Regions from separate parts of the Halomonas sp. CSM-2 genome, predicted to be linked through region 2. Evidence: predicted binding sites of a transcription regulator. Region 2 holds the regulator's gene; each other region holds the start of a gene.

Region 1 (5,308 bases), on a different contig from region 2:
ACAAGTGACACTTGGTAATCACCAAGTGGGGGCAACGATTCGTTGTGGAGGCGCTTGAGCGGCGGGCGGATCAAGCTTTTAGGGAAAGCCGTCACGGCTAAATCGGCCAGCATGGCGGCTTTCTGACCAGCACAGAGGTTTTCAGGCGTTATAAGCTCGACAAGAGAAATATCGTGTACAGTAAACCCAGCATCAAAAAGAGCGTCGAACCTTGATAGGTTCGACGCTCTTGGTAAGACCCGCTAGCAACTTTTGAAATTTTGCTTTTAAACGCCTACCGGCCCACCATCGCGCTTTTGAATCACCACGGTTGATGCCCGAGGGCGTACCTGGCCGCTGGCGGCAACGGTGGCATCTTGGGTCAACGCGCTACCATCGGCCGGCCAGTTACCGGGATGCTGAATATTGATGAACAGCGCGGTTTTATCCGGCGTCGCAAAAATACCAGTGACTTCGCAGCCATTCGGCCCCACCGCAAAGCGCTTGAGCTGTTGCTGGTTGCTGTTGTTGATCACCGGTCCGGCACCCTGAATATCATCCAGCCCATTGGGAACCACGGCAAGCAACTGATCGTTGGTGTACTCGGTTACCCCCTCATAACCGTTATCAGTCTGAATCCAAAGAATGCCCTGCCCGTCGTCGCGCTCGTCGAACCAGAGCCCATCGGGACTGGCGAACTGGTTCATTTCGGTCAAGCCCGAATGGTTATCTGTGTCGTCAGCGGCGGCGCCAAATACAAACACTTCCCAGGTAAAGGCGTTGGGCAAGCGGCTTTCACGCCAGCGAATAATATGCCCCGCTTCGTTATTGGCACGAGGATTGGCGGCATTGGTGGGCGCTAAGTCATAACCAACGCCTACCTGTTCCAAGCGCTCACCGCTGTTGGTATAGGTTGGCTGTGTATCTTCAGCGATGCGCTGTGAGTTATTGGTCAGGGTGAGATACACCTCGCCCGAGGCGGGATCAACAGACGCCCACTCAGGGCGATCCATTGGCGTGGCGCCCAATAAATCCGCTGCATCGCAGGTATTGATGATGATACCTGCCGCATCGTCGTCGGCTAGACCAAGCGCCGCTGCCAGCGTTCGGCCGTCCTGTGTTTGCGCATCAGGTGTCAGCGGCAGCCACTCACCACTGCCGTCGGCGTGAAAGCGGGCCACGTAGAGAGTGCCGTTATCCAAATATTTATGACCGATGGCGAGGCGGTCATACGCTTCGCCGGGGCGATTGGCATCGGCGGGATCCCAGGCGGCATCGGAGACGTACTTGTATACGTACTCGTTACGGGCATCATGGCCGGAGTAATAGACCACTGGCTGACCGGCTTCCAGCTTGCCCAACCAGCACCCTTCATGGCGGAAACGCCCAAGTGCCGTGCGCTTGATCGCGAGGGCATCGCTGTAGGGGTCGACTTCCACCTGATAACCGAACGTGCGTGCTTCATTGCGGTAATCATCTTCAGCATTTTCGCCGCGCGGCGTAATATCGAATCGAGCGAACTCGTCGTCCTGCTCAGAGACATCACCTGCTGAGGTATCCCAGCCATAGCGGCTTTTATCGGTGGGAATACCAATCCGCGCATCGTCCTGGAAGCGCTCGCCGCGGTTCACAAAGATATCGGGCCAGTTCTCTTCACAGGCAATATAAGTCCCCCAGGGCGTTACCCCGTTACCGCAGTTATTGTTCGTGCCGCGTGTTTGCATCCCTGTCGGTGAGAACTGCGTCTTGACATAGTCACTGCCCGCCACTGGCCCAGCCAGGTCCATCACCGTTGCGCTCGTCAAACGGCGGTTATAGCGCGACCCCGGCACATGCGCCCAGTGGCCGTTGGCGTCTTTTTCAATCTCAACCATGGTGACGCCATGAGCATTGATTTCAGTGCGCGACTCATCCGCAGGCCGCTGCCTCTCATCCGCATTGGTAGGGCCGCCTTGAGGCGCCCATAGCGCTGCCTGGTCGATATATTCGTTGTTGAGTGCCAGCACAAAACGACGCGAAGCATTGTTAGCATCCAGGGCAAAACCGGCCATACCATCGTGATGCATTCCCACGCTAGAGGCTTGGCGCTCGGCAGTCATCGGCTGGTCGGGCTGCCAGCTGTCGCCAGCACTTAACGGCGTCCCCCAGGGCACTAAGACTTGGGCCACGTAACCTTCCGGCACCACCACGGCATCGGTCAGCGACCCATGAACCGCCTCAAATGCCAGCGTCAGGGGCTTTTTTTGCGCGCCGTTTGAGGCAAGCGCTTGAGCAGTACCGCCAAAGCTAAGCATCGAGGCAGCCGCCATGCTCAAACCACCGCGCATTACATCGCGACGGGATACGTGGCGTGCCAATACTTCGGCAAAAGGTTGGTTGCCACTGTGGTTAAACAGACGATGATCTTCGATCTCTTTACTCATTTTGGTCTCCCCCCCTGATCGTTTTTAAACCAACGATTGAACGTTAGGAGACACTAGAGAAGCTGAATGACAAGACGATGACGCCGTGGCTGCATTTATATGAAAGTTGCTGGAGTGGCAAAGCAGTGACATAAGTCCATACTTATTTAACAATCAGCACGATGACTTTATGGAAGCGTGCCTACCGGGAGCAAGAATGAGATTGATCCGCCTCATGTGGATCGTGCTGGCAGGGTTGAGTTTTAGTATCGGTGTCCTCGGCATTTTTCTGCCCCTGCTGCCTACCACCGTCTTTATGCTAATGGCGGTTTACTGCGCCTCCAAAGGCTCACCGCGCTTTGAGGCCTGGATCCGCTCTCGCCACTATGTCGGACCGCTGCTGGTAACCTGGGAGCAGGAGCGGGCCATCTCAAGGCGGGGTAAATTGGCGGCCGTTAGCACGATCGCGTTGAGCGCGCTGATTACCGGCTGGTCACTCGGCCCCGGTTGGAGTCGCTGGGGGGTAATAGCGCTACTGGCGCTGATTGCCCTTTGGCTGGCTACCCGACCAGAGCCTTCTTCCTCACCTTAAAACCGCCTAAATTACCACCTTATGGGTCGACACCACCTGGCGCAGCCCCATGAACGAGCGGATCTGGCGGTTACTGCTGTACAAATAAAGTACAGTCTTTAGTCTTGGCATATCGGATATTCACACATGAGGATACGCCATGCCTTCTACCCTTCCCGCTCACGTCACCCTTGAAGACCTTGCACAATGGCCTACACCGCTGCCCGATGTAGAAGTTCACGGACTTGATATGGGCTGGTATATCGTTCGCTTGCATCGGGACAACACTGTCAGTTTGCTCACCGATGAGAATGGCGAAACGCAACGTTTTACCGGCACGCAATGGATTGGCCGTGCCTTGGCGCCGCTGGGTTTCACCCACGGCACGCTGACCTGGGCCGACGCCGCCGATGAAATGATCGGCACCGATGTACCCCCTGTGTCTGCTCAGCAGCGCATGGCCCATGGTGTTCGCGTAGCTTTTAACCAGACCTGTCTATAAAATTGATAGAGCGCCATCAAGAGCTTTCAAGTAGCTGTGTTGACGATCAATTTGCCTAAGGATGGACGCTATGCGCGATGATGAAAAATATACCAATACCGAAGAGCAGTTGCTTTATCTTCAAAAAAGCCTGGATGAAGAAGATAGCACCGCTCTGGAAGCGCTATTTGCCGAGCTGGACATCCTGGCCATTGCGCGCACCCTTGAATCTTTTCCCGCTAAAACCCGCGATCGGCTTTGGGAGTACATCCCTGGCGAACTCATCGGCGAGGTATTGGCAGAAGTCGATGAAGACATCCGTGCTGACTATATCGAAGATTTATCGGCAAGCGATGTTGAGCAGATCGTCAAGGGCCTGGATGCCCAGGAAGTGGCTGAAGTACTGGACGTTGCTGACGAAGCCATCAAGACCAGCGTTTATGCCAGCCTGGACCAGGAAATTCGCGCCCAGGTCGAAAACCTGCATGCCTATGAAGATGATGTGGTGGGGCGATACATGGACCCCGAGACGGTCAATGTAAAGCAGGGTGTCTCGTTAGAAGCCGTGCAACGCTATATACGCATCCACCAGCTGCTCGACGATGAATCCCAGCAGATCATGATCACGGATAAAGATAAGCGATTGCTCGGCACACTGACGCTGATTGATTTGATCAAACAACCACAAAGTGCCGTGGTTGATGATTATATGGATGATTTTTTTACCCTGAATGATCAAATGAAAGTCAGTGATGCAGCGGCGTTATTGCGCTCCAAAGAGCTGCCCTTTGTGCCCGTGTGCGATAGCGATGGATTGCTGGTTGGGCAGTTGAACTCCGCCGATGTATTAGAAATCACCCAAGATGACGCTGATATGACCCTGAAGCATATGTCAGGCGTCAGTGATGAAGAAGAAGTATTCACCCCCATCATGCGCAGTGCTAAAAGCCGCGGTATTTGGCTGGGTATTAACCTGTTGACCGCTTTTTTAGCCGCTTTTGTGATCGGTCAGTTCGAAGCGGTGCTCGATCAAATCGTGGCATTAGCCATCCTGATGCCTGTCGTTGCCAGCATGGGCGGCATTGCCGGTAGCCAAACCCTGACGGTCGTGATCCGCGGCCTCGCGTTGGGCCAACTTGCCGGTAACAACAAACAGTGGCTGTATAACAAGGAACTCTGGGTAGGCATGAGCAACGGTCTGGTGTGGGCCCTCGTCGTCGGGTTCATTTCCTATCTGTGGTTCAGTGACTTACTGATCACGCTGGTCATCACCCTGGCCATTTTTATCAACATGAGCCTCGCCAACTTGTCAGGCGTGCTGATTCCGCTAGTGTTGAAAAGGCTGCAGATTGATCCAGCGCTGTCCGGCGCAGTCATTCTAACCACCGTCACCGATGTGGTTGGCTTTCTATCCTTTCTGGGGCTGGCGACGCTGATTATTCTGTGATCAAAACTGAGACGGCACTCACTTCGCCCGCTAACGTTCATCTAATGCTATGCTGTGGTGCCCCGCTTCTGCGGGGCTTTTTATTGAACACGGATATCCAAGAACTGATACCCGAGAACTGATAACCGAGAGAGGCGTATGCTCCCCGACTACTCCGTGATCGCCTGGCTGTTAATCGTATTTTCCGTGTACCTGACCGGCGTTTCCAAAGGCGGCTTTGCGGGTGGTTTCGGCACGCTGTCGGTGCCGCTGATGGCGCTGGCGATCAGCCCGGCTCAGGCAGCGGGCCTTTTATTACCGCTGTTACTGGTGATGGATGTGTTTGCGGTGAAGGCGTGGTGGGGCAGGCAGGCGGTAGCCGAGGTATGGCGTTTTGTGCCGGGGCTGTTCATCGGCGTGGCAGTAGGGACGCTGCTGTTCGACAGCCT
Region 2 (5,308 bases):
GCCAGGGCATTGTCATCTTTGAGGAGTCACATGTTTTCATGCTAGATGCATTCACTGCCATCAGCCGGGGTACACGTTGTGTCTATAAGCCTGGACTGAGGCGTTATGTCTTTTTACCCATTCTGGTCAACCTGCTGGTCTACGTCAGCATGTTCAGCTTTGTGCTAAACCGCTTTGATGGCTGGTTGGCTCACTGGATGGGCATGATACCCAACTGGCTTGATTGGCTGTCGTGGCTTATCTGGCCCCTTTTCGTGCTTAGCCTGTTGGTCGTGGTGTTTTTTACCTTCACGCTGGTGACCAGCTTGATTGCAGCCCCCTTTTACGGTTTCTTGGCCGCTAAAGTTGAAGTTCAAGTCACCGGTCGCGAACCCCAGGATGACCGGGGGCTGGCAAAAACGACCATTGATGCGCTGGGTCGCGAAATGGTCAAGCTGGGTTATATCCTGCCCCGTGCCGCGCTGCTGTTCGTGATTGGCTGGATTCCAGGGCTTAACCTGTTGGCACCCCTGCTATGGGCGCTGTTTTCCGCCTGGGTGATGGCCATCACCTATCTGGATTACCCGATGGATAACAATAAGGTAGCGTTTCGCGATATGCGTGGCCGCCTATCGGCTCGCTGGTGGCAAAGCTTAAGCTACGGCGGCCTGGTCACGCTGTTGACGTGGATTCCGCTGGCCAACCTGTTCCTGATCCCGGGCGCTGTGGCAGGTGCCGTACTGATGTGGGATTACCATTATCGCCATGTTCAGTCAGTGACCCAGCGCTCTTGAAGTATACGCAAGGCCAGTATATGAAGGCTGGAAGAAGGGAAAGCTGACGTTGTTGAAAGGCTAACAAAAACAAGACCCTGCCTTGGCAGGGTCTTCGACAGTGATCATTTTAGGCGGTGGTACTTATCAGCTTCCAATCCTTTTGCGGGACTCCAACCGTGGACGTTACCCTGACTGACAGTGTGACCGCCTTCTAGACTCATCCAATGAATCTCTAATCATCCCTGCTAATGCAGGACATCCTTGCCCTGCATTGGGCTACTGTCTAAGCATAGTTACTTTTCTTCATTTCGTAAAGAAAAGTATCAACAGTTTTCTGCACCTTACAGTGTCAGATACTGTCTTGTCTATAGAGGGGCATCCTCTATGCCAGCTTTTCGCTATTTCACTTATTAGCCATTAATAACAATGAGTTAAATTACACTCACTATGCCAATTGATCGCCAGGAGGTATCATTTGGATACGCTGGACATGTGTCGCAATGGCACATGTGACGCCGTTACTCAGTGACACAGCCAGCTATGTAACCGAAGAGACACTACGCGGGGGCGTGGAAGGCGTGCTAAGGCGGGCCGCCGGGAAAACACAGCGGAAACGGGCACCTTCACCCGGATGCGAGTCGATTTGCAACTGAGCATCGTGGCGCAACAGCACATGCTTAACAATCGCAAGGCCCAGCCCGGTGCCCCCGGTAGCGGTACTGCGGCCTTTATCGACGCGATAAAACCGTTCAGTGAGGCGGGGAATGTGCACAGGGTCTATCCCTTCACCATCGTCACACACTTCGATACAGGCACCTTGGCCAAACGCTTTCCAGCGCAGCGTAATCTCGCTGCCAGCAGACGTATAGCGCACCGCATTGAAAGCCAGATTAGAAATGGCACTGCGGATTTCCTGCTCGCTGCCCACCAACTGCGCGGGGTAGTCGCCTTCAATGGTGAGCGTGTGCTGATGCTCGGAAAGCGCCAGCGCATCGGCCCCGACACTGTTTAGCAGGGACGTCACGTCCATTGGCTGATGATCCTGTCCGCCCTGATCAATTTCCAATCGCGACAGCAGCAACAGGTCGTTGACCAGATTTTGCATGCGCTGTGTCTGAGCCTGCATCTGCCCAATGCTGCGCCCCAATCGGGGTGGAAGCTGGTCCGCCATTTCGCCATAGGTTTCGAGATAGCCCGATAACACGGTTAACGGTGTGCGCAGCTCATGGGAGACGTTGGCAACGAAGTCGCGGCGCATCTGCTCTAGCTGATGCAAGCGCGTAATATCGCGCGCCATGACCAGGCGCTCGTCGTCACCATAAAGGGTAATCTGGTACTGCAAAATGCGACGCTCATCGATCGGCGACGTGAGCGTCAACGGCTCACTGTAGTCACGGGCATTGAAATAGCTGATAAAACGCGGATCGCGAAGCAGATTGGTAATATGTTGTCCACGGTCGTGAGCGGTTTGTAGCCCCAGCATATTGCTGGCAGCGCTGTTCCACCACTCCAGGTCGCCGTGACGGTCGAGCATCACCACGCTATCGCGCATGGCTTCCGAGGATTCTTGAATGCGGGCAAGCGTCGAGCGGAGACGGCCCTGGGTAATCCGTTGGCTTTTCTGATATCGGTACAAACGATCAAACAATTCGCCCCACAGTCCTCCTGCGGCCGGCGGTTCATCCTGCGGGCGTTGCGTCAGCCAGCGGTAAGCGGCGCGCAATTGCCGCAAGTGGTAGACCAGACACATCGCGAAGCCACCGGCCAACCCCAGGCCCGGCAGGCCAAGTAGCCATCCCAGGCAGATGCCGAGTGCCGCCCAACCTAGCAAACGCCAAAGCTCACGGCTCCACAAACGCACGGTTAAGCTCGAGCGGAGAAGCGGTAGCCCGTACCGCGTACCGTTTGGATCAAGTTCTGATGTCCGTCGCCCAGGGCTTTGCGTAGCCGACGAATATGAACATCCACGGTGCGCTCTTCCACGTACACATTACCGCCCCACACCTGGTCGAGTAACTGGCTACGTGTGTAGGCCCTTTCCTGATGGGTCATGAAGAATTGCAACAGCCGGTATTCGGTCGGCCCCATATCCAGCGCTTTACCGTAGGCACTTACCCGGTGGCCCACCGGATCAAGCAGCAACCCATTAATTTCGATGGGATCTTCCACGCCACGTGGGGTCGCACGACGCAGCACGGCCTTGAGGCGTGCCACGAGTTCACGGGGCGAAAACGGCTTGGTGATGTAATCGTCGGCCCCCGCTTCAAGCCCCTGTATCTTATTGTCTTCTTCACCCTTGGCGGTGAGCATGATGATCGGCAGTTCGGCGGTGGTTTCCTCGCGCTTGAGGCGCCGAGCCAACTCGATGCCGCTGGTACCGGGCATCATCCAGTCGAGCAATAGCAGGTCAGGCTGATGATCAACGACCATGGCGTGGGCATCCTGAGCGTTGTCCGCTTCAAGAACACGGTAGTCGGCCATTTCCAGCGCCACCGCGATCATCTCGCGAATGGATGCTTCATCATCGACGATCAAGACGGTCTTGGCGGTCATTCCAGAGCCTCACGGTGTCCGATAGAAAGTAATCCAGTGACAGGTACATGACGATCACACCATGACTTGATGACAATTCTATGACATTGACAGAGATTCGCCAGCCGCTGGCCACCAACTCAGCGCAATACCGGCAAACACCAGCAGGCCCGACCAGTGATTATTCAGAAACGCCTGAAAACAAGCATCCCGCTCACGGTGACGGATCAAGCGCTGCTGGTGAATAAACGTCGCCGCCATCCCCGCCAGGCCGAGCCAGAAAAAACCGCCCAGCCCGAGGCGCGCGCCCACCCAGGCCAGCAATGCCAGCGTGGCCAGCTGAAGCAGCCCGATCACCAGCCGGTCGGCATTACCCAGCAACACGGCCGTCGATTTAATGCCAATCTTGATATCGTCGTCACGATCAACCATGGCGTACTGGGTATCATAGCCAACCGTCCACAGCACATTGGCAAAGAACAGCAGCCATGCCTCTACCGGCACATGGCCAAGGACCGCACCGAACGCCATCGGAATCGCCCAGGAAAACGCCGCCCCTAGCACTACCTGGGGAAAATGCGTGTAGCGCTTCATGAACGGGTAGATAAACGCCAATACCACGCCGCCCACCGACAGCAACACGGTAAACCAATTGGTCAACAGCACCAGCATGAAGGCCGCCGTCACCAGCCCGATAAACAGCAGTTGGGCCTCGGTTTCACTGATCCGCCCGGTAGCCAGCGGGCGCTGTCGGGTACGTTTGACGTGTCCATCGACGTGACGATCGGCATAATCATTGACCACGCAGCCCGCTGCGCGCATGACGTATACCCCGGCGATAAAGATGAGCAGTACGTTGCGCCCGGGTACCCCTTCGCCGGCGACCCATAAGGACCACAGCGTTGGCCACATCAGCAGCCAGGTACCGATCGGCCGATCCAGACGCATCAGCTGTATAAAATCCGCCAGCCGACTCAACCCGGTTGGCCGTAATAAAGAACGATCCATGCTTACCTCACCCATCCAAGAGACGCAGCGTTAGCCTAGCGCGAAGGCAGCGCAAGATCATCCGCCATGGTCGATAAAAAGTATTCCTGTACCAGCAGCGATAACCCGCCGTGCTGACAGCCGTGCTGAAATACCGAGCGGCGCCCCCACAGGCTGCTGGCATCGCCAGGGAAGGTAAAACCAGGCGCATGACGCGTGGCGTACAGCGGGCCACGCACCAGGTCCGGCTGAAGAAACAGCCAGCTGCCCAATGAACGCTCACCCAGGTTTTCCAGACACTGGCCTCTGAGCGCCTTGAGGGGAGCCACCGAACGCGCCACTACCCATGGTGTTTCATCCACACACAGGGCGACCTCCCGGCGCCACGCATAGCGCCGGGCGGCCATACCCAGCGCCAGGGCCTCATGCGGGTGTGGAAAGCCAACCCCCTGGCGTAACAGACGCACGCGGAAAGGCCGCTCGCCCCCTGCGGACACAATACGCGCCGTGAGTGAGTCCGTGGAGGCAACCCATTGCCACCACGGCGCGCTCATCGCCGGACGCAGCGCTCTAATGGGACGCCAACATGGCAAGTCAGGGGCAGTTTCAACACAGTGACGCGACACCAGAGCCTCCAGGCAATTAAACGATCACCTAGTGTAACATGTGGGCTTTACAGGCTTTTGTCCCACTGACCACTGGATACCCGGATGCCCTCATCACACGCTGAGCTCGTTATCGTTGGCACTGGCATGGCGGGCGTTGGTCTTGCCCGTGCGCTGCGCCGCAAAGGCGATACGCGCACCCTGCACTTGATCAGCGCCGATAGCGGCGACGATTATACCAAACCACTGCTGTCTACCGGCTTCGCCAAACGCCTCCCGCCCGAAAAGCTCGCACAGCGCAACGCCGCGGCGCTTGCCGAATCGCTTGACGCTCGAGTGATCACCCACACCCCTGTCCGCCAGATTGACGTGGCTAACCGCTCGCTGCGGCTGGAAGATGACCAAGCGCTTGGCTACGACCGCCTGGTG
Region 3 (5,308 bases), on a different contig from region 2:
ACGCGGCATGACCTGGGGTTGAATCGCGTGATTCATGGTTTGCCACCAGCTGGCACCCGTGGCGCGCACTGCCTCAACCTGACGCCAGTCCAGGTCCTCGATGTCTTCGGCCAGCAGCTTGGCCATGAAACCAATCGTCGCAAACGCCAGGGTGATCATGCCGGCAAAAGGCCCAAAGCCGAACATCACCACGAACAGGATGGCGATGATGACCTCCTGAAAAGTGCGCGACACCGCAATGATCGCCCGGCAGACTGTGTAAATCGGCAATGGCGCAATATTGCGCGCGCCCCCCAACCCGACGGGTATCGCCAGCAGCACCCCAATCACCGTGGAGGTCAGCGTCATGGTCAAGCTTTCCAGCAAACCCGCAACGATATCGTCGTAACGGCTGACAAAATCGGGCTGCATAAACGCGCCCAGAAAATTCACCGCACGGCCCGCCCCCTCAGCCACGCGCTCCCAGTCCACCTCTACCGAGGCGAGCGCCAACACAAGATACACCCCCACTCCGAGGACAATGCCCCAGCGCAATCGCGGGCTTGCGATCAGTGGAAGCCGGCGCCACTCGCCGCGGTGTGCCGCTTGCTGGCGCGCCGTCAACATCTCGGCCTGCTCGCTCATCGTGCGCCTCCGACGGCCATTGCGGGGGCCGCGCTGTACGAGGCTGTATCGCGCGGGTCATCGCTAACCTCGTCATCCATTGGTTCGGGCGTGGTATCCCAGTCCTCCTCGCCGTAGATCGTAGTGAGAATCTCGCTGGTGAGCTCACTGGGGTCACCGTCAAAGACGATTTCCCCCGCCCGCAGTCCGACGATGCGGTCGGCAAACTGCTTCGCCAGCGCCACATCATGGATATTGATAATCGCCGCCAGGTCACGCTCGGCACACAGCTCACGAATCAAGCGCATGATTTGGCGAGAGGTTTTCGGGTCAAGGCTGGCGGTGGGTTCATCGACCAACAGCAGCTTGGGGCTCTGCAACAGGGCCCGGGCGATCCCCACACGCTGACGCTGACCGCCCGATAGCGCATCGGCACGCTTATCGATGGCGTGCGTCAAGCCAACCCGCTCCAACAGCCGAAACGCTTCCACGACCGCTTCCTGAGGGTAGCGGCGCAGAAAGCTGCGCCAGAAACCCACGTAACCCAACTGACCTGAGAGCACGTTTTCCATCACGGTGAGTCGATCAACCAGGGCATACTCCTGGAAAATCATGCCCATGGAACGCCGCGCATGGCGCAGCTTGTGGCCGGAAAGCTTGGTAATTTCGGTATTTTCCAGGCGAATGCTGCCCTGGGTAGGCTCAACCAGCCGGTTAACACAGCGAATCAGGGTGCTTTTACCGGCGCCGGATGGCCCGATCAGCGCCATCACCTGTCCCTTGGGCAGGGTTAACTCTATATTGGCCAGCGCCCGATCGCCGGTGGGGTAGCGCTTGGCTACGCCGCTTAGTGTCAACATTTTCCACCTCAAACATATAAAGAAACGGCCAGAAAGGGGAGCCTTCCTGGCCGGTTAACAACGTCCACCTGGCGATCAGTCGCAGTCGTAGGTCACCCCATTGGCATCAGCGATGGTGCGAATCACTTCCCAGTTATCCTGATAGGTAATGGGGATAAACTGGGCTTCGCCGGAGTTGGAGAATTCTTCCTCCAGGGCGGTGCCTTCCCAGTCATAGCTGAAGAAGGCGTCCTGAATGTCCTGCGCCAGTTCGGGTGCCAGGTTATGGGCCGTACCGTAGGCAGTGGTCGGGAACGTTTGCGAGGTATAAATGACATCGTAATCACCTTCTTCCACGACGCCACGCGACAGCATCCGACGCGCTACCGAGTTGGCGATGGCCGCGGCCTCATAGTCTTCGTTGACCACGCCTAGAACAGAGTTGTCATGTGAACCCGAGAACGCTGTCTCAAAATCTTCTCCCGCTTCCATGCCGTATTCGGAACGCAGTAGCGCTGAAGGCGCACGGAAGCCCGAGTTGGACGTCTCGGAGGTGAATGCCAGTTGGCGGCCCTGCAAATCTTCAACGGACTCAATACCGCTACCCGGGTAGGTGATAATTTCCATTTCATAGCCAAAGCTGCCGTCCTCGGCGGCCATCATGGCAAACGGACGGAAACCACCGCAGTTGACCGCTACTGGCACACCACCCGTATTAAAACCGGCGACGTGCAAACGGCCCGCACGCATGGCTTCCTGCTGGGCAGCGTTGGACTGTACCGGGAAGAACTGCACCTCTTTACCTGTGGCGTCACTCAAATGATCCAGGAAGTCAGACCAGACATCGGCATAGACAGCGGGATCTTCGACCGGCGTATAGGCAAACACCAGCGTGTCCGGGTCTACCCACTGGGCGTCATCGCTGGGGACATCTGCCATCAGATCGCCGTCCGCATCCTGATAGCGGCTGGAAAGATCGGCCTGAACCGCCACGGCTGAAAAGGCAAAGGCACTGGCAACGGCGGCGCTAATGAGGGTACGAGGAAGAGATAACGTCTGCATGGATCACCTGATGCGTTGTTAGAAGACACAACGATACTGACGCGCTCAGATGACAGGGGCGGGACATTCAGATGACCCATTGGTGACGTTTTGACGACCGTAATATGTCATTACGCTTTCAAGCTGGCAACGTTGCGGCTACGTCGCTCGACAAACAGGCTGTTGCCAGGAATTTTTTTGGCCTGTTGCTTTAACTCCGAGAGTTCGGCAGCGACATCCAGGGCCTTACAGTCGGCGACGGGTGGAATCGGCTTGACGGCAATCGAGACGCTGACAAACGGAAAGAAGCTGATTGTCCCCTGCCGGTTTTCGATGTGGATTCCGCCACGCTTGCGGTCGTCCTCTTCATAAAATCCCGGCGCCATCAGCTCCATATGATGCAGGATCTGCTGGCAGGCTTTTTCCCAATGCGCCAACGGCAGTAGCAGCATGAAATCATCCCCGCCGATATGGCCGATGAAGCCACCGACGCTATCGGCCTGAGCCTCCAGCAGCCGGGATAACGCAATGATCATGTGATCGCCCCGGGCATAGCCGTAGGCGTCGTTAAAAGCCTTGAAATTATCCAGGTCGACGTAAGCAGCGGCCACCCCCTCACCGGCATTCAGGTAGCGGCCAAGGGTTTCATTGATCAGGATATTGCCCGGCAACCCGGTAAGCGGGTTGGCATGGCGCGCCTGGCGAACCTGGATGGCAGTAATTTCACGCAGCAAGTCGACAATATTGCCCATGCCCAGGTAGTGGCTATTTTCATCGACAATCACAAAGTCTTCCTGCTCGATATCGCGGCTATCCGTCAGTTGCTGACTCAATATATCCAGCGGGGTACTGGCATTAGTGATCAATGACTTGGTATCGGCGACATCCAGCACGCACCGCTTGGCATAAAGCGCATGGCTGTAGGGGTTGGTAAACAAGGTGAGAAACGCATTACGGCGCACCACGGCCACTGGCCTGCCGTCATCGACCACCGCTACGCAGCGAAGACTCGACTGCTGTCGAAAGCGCTCGGCCAGCGTAAGAACAGCACAGCTAGGGGTGACCGCTTCAATCGCCTGACAGATCGAACGGGCCGTTCGTCCCGCCGGGTTTGCCAGCGGTTTAGCGGCAGGCAGCCGCATATGCAGCTGAAGCGGAGGCTCCGCGCTGGGTCTGGCAAAATAAAACCCTTGCAGCAAGGCCAGGCCACGATCGAGCTCCCACAGGCACAGGTGCTCAGCGGCGGTTTCAACGCCCTCCGCTATCAATTGGCAGTCCAGACTACGCGCAACATCCAGAATAGAGCGTAGAAACTCGCGCTTGGCGGGCTCCTGATCGATGCCCGAAATAAAGTGGCGATCCAGTTTGACGAAGTCCGGGCGCAGTTCCGACCAGTGGCGCAGGCTTGAGTGGCCCGCGCCGAGATCATCCAAGGCCACTTGAAAGCCCATGTCGCGATAGTGATCCACTGCCTGGCGCATCAACTGGTAATCATGAATGGGCACGTGCTCGGTGAGTTCGATCACTACGCGCTCTGGAGGAAGGCCGCTTTCGCGAATAAAGCCTAGCGTCAATCCTTCGCGAAAATCACGTTCCAGGATGGTGAGCGGCATGACGTTCAGAAATAGTAGACTAGGCAGCTCGAGTTCGGCAAAGCGTCGTATGGCCAAGCGACGGCAAAGCAGGTCCAACTCAACCAGCAGCCCTGCCTGAGTGGCGACTTCAAACAACCGCAGCGGCGAATAAAGCGGAGAAGAGCGAGGCCCACGAACCAGTGCCTCGTACCCATAGATGGCTTGCTGGCTGGCATCCACAATGGGCTGAAAAAGGACCTGCAAGTCTTCTGTATGAATGATGCGATTGAGCCATTGCGCTTCTTGTGCGGTCATTGCCTGTTCGTCACATTAAATAACAATCGGATATCCCTAGCGTTTTTATCCATGAGATAAGCTTGGGCCAATACCGTGACGAAATGATGACAGACGCTATAACTCCTAACGCGCCGGTATATCGGGCGGTGGAAAACAGGCTTCTCCTCCGCTGGCGTCCAACTGGCGAATGTCGACCGGGCAGCCGTGTTCGTCGAGGGTCACTAGCCCGATACCGCTGGCGTTCCAGAGGCGTTCACCAGCACTTGCACGGTCGGGATCACGGGGGTGAACACTCAGCTTGCGGCGCTTGGTAAACCAGTTGAGCGGTGACCAGGGGGCATACAGCCAGCGATTGAGCCGGTCAAAGGTGTCCAACAGCGAATCGGGAAAGGTATTTTTGACCCCGCTGGAGGTGATCTGCCATAGCCTGGGCGCATGCTTGCGGTGACGCACCACGATGTCGTAGGCAAAGGAGTAGTGCACATCGCCGGACAGGATCACGTAGTTGCCGGGCGTTTTGGAATGCTGCCAAATCTGCAATAGCACGTTCGCAGCCCCGCGATGCGCCATCCAGTTTTCGGCGTCGACCATCAGCGGTTTGCCAGCCAGGGTAAACAGCTTCTGGATACCTTCGATCAGCTTGACGCCAAACATCGGCGCGGGTGAAATGATCACTGCGCTGGGCGCCCCGATCAACGCCTGCTGCATTTCAATCAACGCCTCCCAGTCCATCAACCCGGAAGGACGCTGCGGGTGTCGCTCGTTACGCCAGCGGCGCGTACGGGTGTCCAGCACGATCAATGGCGGTTCGCCGGAGACCTGAAACGCCCACCCCTGAAACGCCAGCAGGCGGTCAATCAGGCCGTCTTGCGCCACGTTGGCGAGATAGCCGGTGCTGTCTACCGACTCGAGCATCGCCTTGGTCTCGTCAATCAGCGGGTTGAGCTTTTCAGG
Region 4 (5,308 bases), on a different contig from region 2:
ACGGTAGCTGCCTCAGTAAAGGAGGCGCTCATATCTGGGATAAACGCTACCATCCCAACGATGATCAACGGGGCCGTCTCCCCCATGGCTTGCGCCAGACCAATAATCGAACCGGTCATGATACCCGGCATTGCCAGTGGCAATACGTGATCGCGCACCACCTGCCAACGCGAACAGCCCACGCCAAACGCCGCATGCCGAATCGAATCCGGTACGCTACGCAGCGCCGCACGCGTCGAGATAATGATCACCGGCAGGGTCATCAACGCCAGTGTCATACCACCGGCCAGCGGCGATGAGCGCGGCACACCAAAAAAGTTGATAAAAATCGCCAGGCCCAACAAACCAAACAGGATCGAGGGGATCGCGGCCAGGTTGTTGATATTGATTTCAATCGCCTGGGTAATCCGGTTATCCGGCGCGAACTCTTCCAGATACACCGCCGTCATCACGCCAATCGGAAAGGAGATCGCCAAGGTAACGATCATGGTCATGATGGTACCTACGACGGCTGCCAATATACCGGCGCTCTCAGAGGATTTGGAGTCACCCTCTGTAAAGAAGGTGTGGTTAAATCCCAGCTCGACCTGCCCTGACTCAACCCGTTCATCAATGGCCGCACGTTCCTCTTCGCTCAGGCTATTACGATTGCCCTTGAGGTATTGGTCTACCTCACTGTTCGCCAACAGCCATTTTTGCTCGGACGTCCCTAAAAGGTCCTCGTTATTACGCATTTGCAGTGGGATGCTACGGATCTCGGTTCGGCTGACCAGGGGCACCAGGTCACCAGGAATTGCTTGCCGCGCATCGGAGGCCGCTTCCTCTGTATAGTTTATTTCCGTATTAACATACGCCTGTTGGAAGGCGGGTAAACCCTTATTGAGCATGTCGGCGAAAAACAGCAGCAAAAACAGACCTGCCAGACCGAGTGCGCCCATGGAGATCCACTTTAAGCGGCTCGACTTGCGGTGACGCCGCTTGAGCTGCTGGCTGATGTCATCAAAAGTTTGGCTCATCGAATCAGTTCCTCGGCGTTACAGGTTATTCACGCGATATTTTTCACGGAAGCGGCGGATCATCAGCACCGAGACCAGGTTAAGCGTCAGCGTGACGGCAAACAGCACCAGACCAAGCGCAAAGGCAGACAGGGTTTCAGCGCTTTCAAACTCCTGATCCCCGGTCAGTGCAGCCACGATGCGCACCGTCACGGTGGTCATGTCTTCCAATGGGTTGGCCGTCAAGTTGGGACGCATACCCGCCGCCATGACCACAATCATGGTTTCCCCCATTGCCCGTGAAACACCCAGAAGCGACGCTGAAATAATCCCCGGTAACGCTGCTGGTATCACCACGTCGCGAATGGTTTCGCCTTTGGTCATGCCCAGCGCGAGCGACCCCTGACGCATGGTATCGGGTACCGAATTGATCACGTCATCCGACAGCGATGAGATAAACGGAATGATCATGATGCCCATGACGATGCCCGGTGCCAGCGCGTTGTTATAAGAAGCTTCTAGGCCCAAAAAACCGGCAACATCGACGATGATGGGTGCTACAGTGATTGCCGCGAAGAAACCGTAAACCACGGTGGGAATACCTGCCAGAACCTCAAGCACAGGCTTGGCGATGGTACGAACCTTGCTGGGGGCATATTCGGACATGTAAACCGCCGAGAACAAGCCAACCGGTACCGCCACCAGCATGGCGACGGCGGTAATCATGAAGGTACCGGCGAAAAGCGGCACCGAACCGAACTGGGCGCCACCGCCGTCGCCGCGACCGGCAGCCGCCAGGAAGCTGTCACCCGGGCTCCAGGTCGTGCCGGTGATGAACTCCCAGAAACTGTGCATCTGGAAAAAGCGAATGGCCTCGGAGATGATCGAGATCAGGATGCCAAAGGTCGTAAAAATCGAGATCAGGGCCGCTGACGCCAGTGCCAGTCGTATCACCTTTTCGATTGCCTGGCGGGCGTGAAAATCAGCACGCACTTGCGCCAACCCCACCACCAGACCGGCGGCAGATACCACCAGGCTTGCGGCAAGAAGATAGAAGGTGGGTATATCCGCCCCCAGCAGAAGCATGATAAAGGCGCCCACCGCTCCCACGACTATGGCGGGGCCTGCGGTGGAGAGCACGGCAAACCACGCATACTGGTCGGGTTGGGCAAACATCTTGCCTCCCCCGCTGCGAACCCGCGAGGCCTTGGTGCGACCTGCAAAAAAGGCCGCAAGTCCCAGCAGCAAGATCACGGTGCAAAAGAGTAAAACTAGCTGGTTGGTTTGCATCTAATCTCTCTCGCGTTACTGATGAAATCGATTTTGAAATATCTTGAGGTAAAAACATTACAGCAATATGACAGTCAGCGAATCGAAAGCCGATCTCGCAACATCAATCGCAAAATAAAAGGCCGACAGCTTATGCTGCCGGCCGATGCCACATTCTCAATTAAACACTCTGTTATTGCAGGTCAGAGAGTTCCAACTGAGTGCGGTCTGCCACTTGTTGGCGCCATTCTTCACGCTCACTTTCCGGCAGCACGATCAAGCCGAGATCACGGAGGTAACCGTCGCCGCCAATCATCTGTTCTGACATGAACATGTCAACGTATTCGTACATGGGCGGCACTTCGTCAGCGTGCTGGTTCTTGACGTAGAACCACAGTGAACGGGCAACCGGATAGTCACCAGAACTGATGGCTTCGGGCTCCGGCTCAACACCGTTGATTGTTGCCGCATTCAGCGTGTTGGTGTTCTCTTCCAGGAATGAATAGCCGAAGATACCGAAGGCACCAGTGTCTTCCTGGAGACGCTGAACGATCAGGTTATCGTTCTCACCAGCGTCGATGTAGACACCGTCAGAACGGATGTCAGTGTAGGCTTCTTCGTAGGCATCCATACCTTCGGAGGCGGTTTCCATCACCAGCTCTTCGAAGGCATCACGGGTACCGGACGTGGTGGGCGGTCCGTAGATGGAGATTTCGCGATCCGGCAGCGAAGCGTCGATTTCGCTCCAGTTGGTGTAGGGGTTTTCAACCAGTTGGCCATCCTGGGGCACCTGCGCGGCCACAGCCATGAAGATGTGTTCAAGGGTGAGTGGCACGACATCGTTTTCGTTAGACTGACCGAGCACGATACCATCCGAGCCGATCTTGGCTTCGGTAATATCGGTCACGCCGTTCTCTGCACAGCGCTCGAACTCAGACGGCTTCATGCGGCGCGATGCGTTGGTGATATCCGGGGTGCCATCGCCAACACCGTTACAAAACAGACGCAAACCGCCGCCTGAACCGGTAGACTCGATGACCGGCGTCGGGTAGTTGGTTGTCGCGCCAAATTCCTCGGTCACATAGCTGGCAAACGGATACACAGTGCTAGAGCCGACAATGTTTATTTGATCACGAGCCTGAGCAACACCTGCCACGCTCATTACAGCTGCCGCGAGCACGGTAGTTTTGAGAATACGGTTCATGCGAATTACTCCTGAAGCTGTTAGGGATATTGCCTTCGCAAGGCACACTTTGCATCGCTTCGATGACAGCTTCATGACAAGCAATGTCACAACATAATTTTTTTAAAATTTTTCATCACGGCTCGCAACGCCATCATTTATTACAACAAAAGCCCCACGGCTGCCAGGGTACATAGCGCAAGCGACGCGGCCTGAAGCCATTGCCGATCAATGCGATGCGCCACCCTGTCGGCAAGCGCATTCCCCAGCAGTACAGCGGGCAATAACGTTGCCGCCACGCCTAAATGCCATAAACCCACCTGCCCTGCCAACGCCAGTGTAGCGAGCGTCAGCATCGAGGTGATGATAAAGAAAGCCGCGAGGTTGCCGCGCAGTCGGTCTGGGGCAAATCCATGCATTAGCAGGACCATTGGCGGCCCGCCGATGGCAGCGACAGTGCCAAAAATCCCCGAGAATACCCCCGCACCAAATAACGACACGCGATTGACCGGCACCCGCACGCGGCATAGCGTGACAAATACCGCAAACAGAACGATGGCAGCAATCAACTTTTCCAATACCACCATTGGCGCTGCGATAAGCAGCCAAAGCCCCAACGCATTGCCCGGCAAGCGTCCCACCAGTGCCATGGTCAGTGCCCCCAGGCGTACCTCGTGCAGGTAGTGGCGTACCATTATTAGCGACACGGTGAACCCGAAAAGCACCAACACCACGGGCACCAGGCGCGGCTCTATCATCAACAACAGCGGCGCCCCAATAACCGCCAAGCCAAAACCAGTGGCGCGTTGTACAAAGGCACCTAACGCGAGGGTCAGCGCGCACCCCGTCCAGGTGCTCGGCGACATATCCAACCACGTCACAACGTCCTCGATCATCCCGATCGCACATCCGTTGCCGCTGGCGTCAGCAAGCGCACGCCGACGTTGCCCAACAGGGCAGCCGCCAGCATGGTCAGAACCATCGGCCATAGGTGTTCGACTTCAAAGAGACCCACCATGGCGCCTGCCAGGGCACCACAGCTAAATTGAATACCACCTAACAAGGCAGTGGCGGTGGCACTGATGTGGCCGAAATGATCCAGCAACGAGGAAATGGCATTGGGTGTAATAAGGCCAATCATGCCGGTAAATAGCATTACCAGCGGTACGACAACGGCCAATGAAGCAATATTGAGCGCTGTGGCAGCCACCAAGCCCATTGCAGCGACCAGTTGAACCGCCAGCCCCAAGCGTAAATTTTGCTGGGGTGTGCGTTTACGCAATAGATAGATATTGACTCGGTTCGAACCGGCGATCATGACCACGTTGACGCCAAACACGAACGGATACACCCCCGGGCTCAACGAAAAATAGTCCAGATATAGAAACGGCGACGCTGTCACAAAGGCAAACAGGCCAGCGAACGAGGCGGCAACGGCGCAGATATACCCCATTCCCTCGCGATGGCGCAGCACACTGGCATAGTTGCGAATCACCTGGCGCGGCGAGGCTGCAGGCAACGACATATCCCGGGTTTCGGGCAGCCTTGTTCCCAACAGCCAGAGAAGAAACCCCGCATACACAGCGAGAAACACAAAGATCAGCCACCAGTCCGCCATGTGCAGCAGCAGGCTGCCGACCGCCGGGGCTACCAGAGGCGCGAGCATCATGATCATGGCCATGGTCGACATCACTCTGGCGGCTTCACGACCACTGAAACAGTCGCGCACAATCGCCGCCGAGTTGACGACGCAGGCCCCGCCACCCAAGGCCTGTACAAACCGCCAAACAAGCAGAGAGGTAAGGGTGTCGGCGGTCATAATCATCAAGCTTGCGCACAGAAACACGACCAGGCCGCTCAT

Evidence for each region. The regulator PhoB, encoded in region 2, activates phosphate uptake and scavenging genes when phosphate is short. The targets are predictions, from matches to a motif close to TGTCATANNNNTGTCANA.
Region 1: B7L15_RS14725 (PhoX family protein) is a predicted target of PhoB. The motif match lies at 2,468-2,485, and genes of this name have one in related genera.
Region 3: phnD (phosphate/phosphite/phosphonate ABC transporter substrate-binding protein) is a predicted target of PhoB. The motif match lies at 2,553-2,570, and genes of this name have one in related genera.
Region 4: B7L15_RS02695 (PstS family phosphate ABC transporter substrate-binding protein) is a predicted target of PhoB. The motif match lies at 3,530-3,547, and genes of this name have one in related genera.

The regions. Positions count from the first base shown of each region.
Region 1 is NZ_NBYR01000016.1:81,219-86,526, reverse strand. Features, by position in the region: gene B7L15_RS14730 (hypothetical protein) at 1-113, opposite strand, end outside; gene B7L15_RS14725 (PhoX family protein) at 267-2,402, opposite strand; gene B7L15_RS14720 (YbaN family protein) at 2,599-2,973, shown strand; gene B7L15_RS14715 (DUF6482 family protein) at 3,113-3,454, shown strand; gene mgtE (magnesium transporter) at 3,525-4,880, shown strand; gene B7L15_RS14705 (sulfite exporter TauE/SafE family protein) at 5,019-5,308, shown strand, end outside.
Region 2 is NZ_NBYR01000021.1:35,172-40,479, reverse strand. Features, by position in the region: gene cysZ (sulfate transporter CysZ) at 39-773, shown strand; gene phoR (phosphate regulon sensor histidine kinase PhoR) at 1,294-2,616, opposite strand; gene phoB (phosphate regulon transcriptional regulator PhoB) at 2,619-3,308, opposite strand; gene ubiA (4-hydroxybenzoate octaprenyltransferase) at 3,387-4,295, opposite strand; gene B7L15_RS16505 (chorismate lyase) at 4,331-4,828, opposite strand; gene B7L15_RS16500 (NAD(P)/FAD-dependent oxidoreductase) at 4,985-5,308, shown strand, end outside.
Region 3 is NZ_NBYR01000003.1:185,750-191,057, reverse strand. Features, by position in the region: gene phnE (phosphonate ABC transporter, permease protein PhnE) at 1-624, opposite strand, end outside; gene phnC (phosphonate ABC transporter ATP-binding protein) at 621-1,463, opposite strand; gene phnD (phosphate/phosphite/phosphonate ABC transporter substrate-binding protein) at 1,539-2,504, opposite strand; gene B7L15_RS03730 (bifunctional diguanylate cyclase/phosphodiesterase) at 2,615-4,372, opposite strand; gene B7L15_RS03725 (hypothetical protein) at 4,478-5,308, opposite strand, start outside.
Region 4 is NZ_NBYR01000002.1:252,211-257,518, reverse strand. Features, by position in the region: gene pstA (phosphate ABC transporter permease PstA) at 1-1,016, opposite strand, end outside; gene pstC (phosphate ABC transporter permease subunit PstC) at 1,035-2,285, opposite strand; gene B7L15_RS02695 (PstS family phosphate ABC transporter substrate-binding protein) at 2,458-3,468, opposite strand; gene B7L15_RS02690 (sulfite exporter TauE/SafE family protein) at 3,609-4,343, opposite strand; gene B7L15_RS02685 (multidrug effflux MFS transporter) at 4,340-5,308, opposite strand, start outside.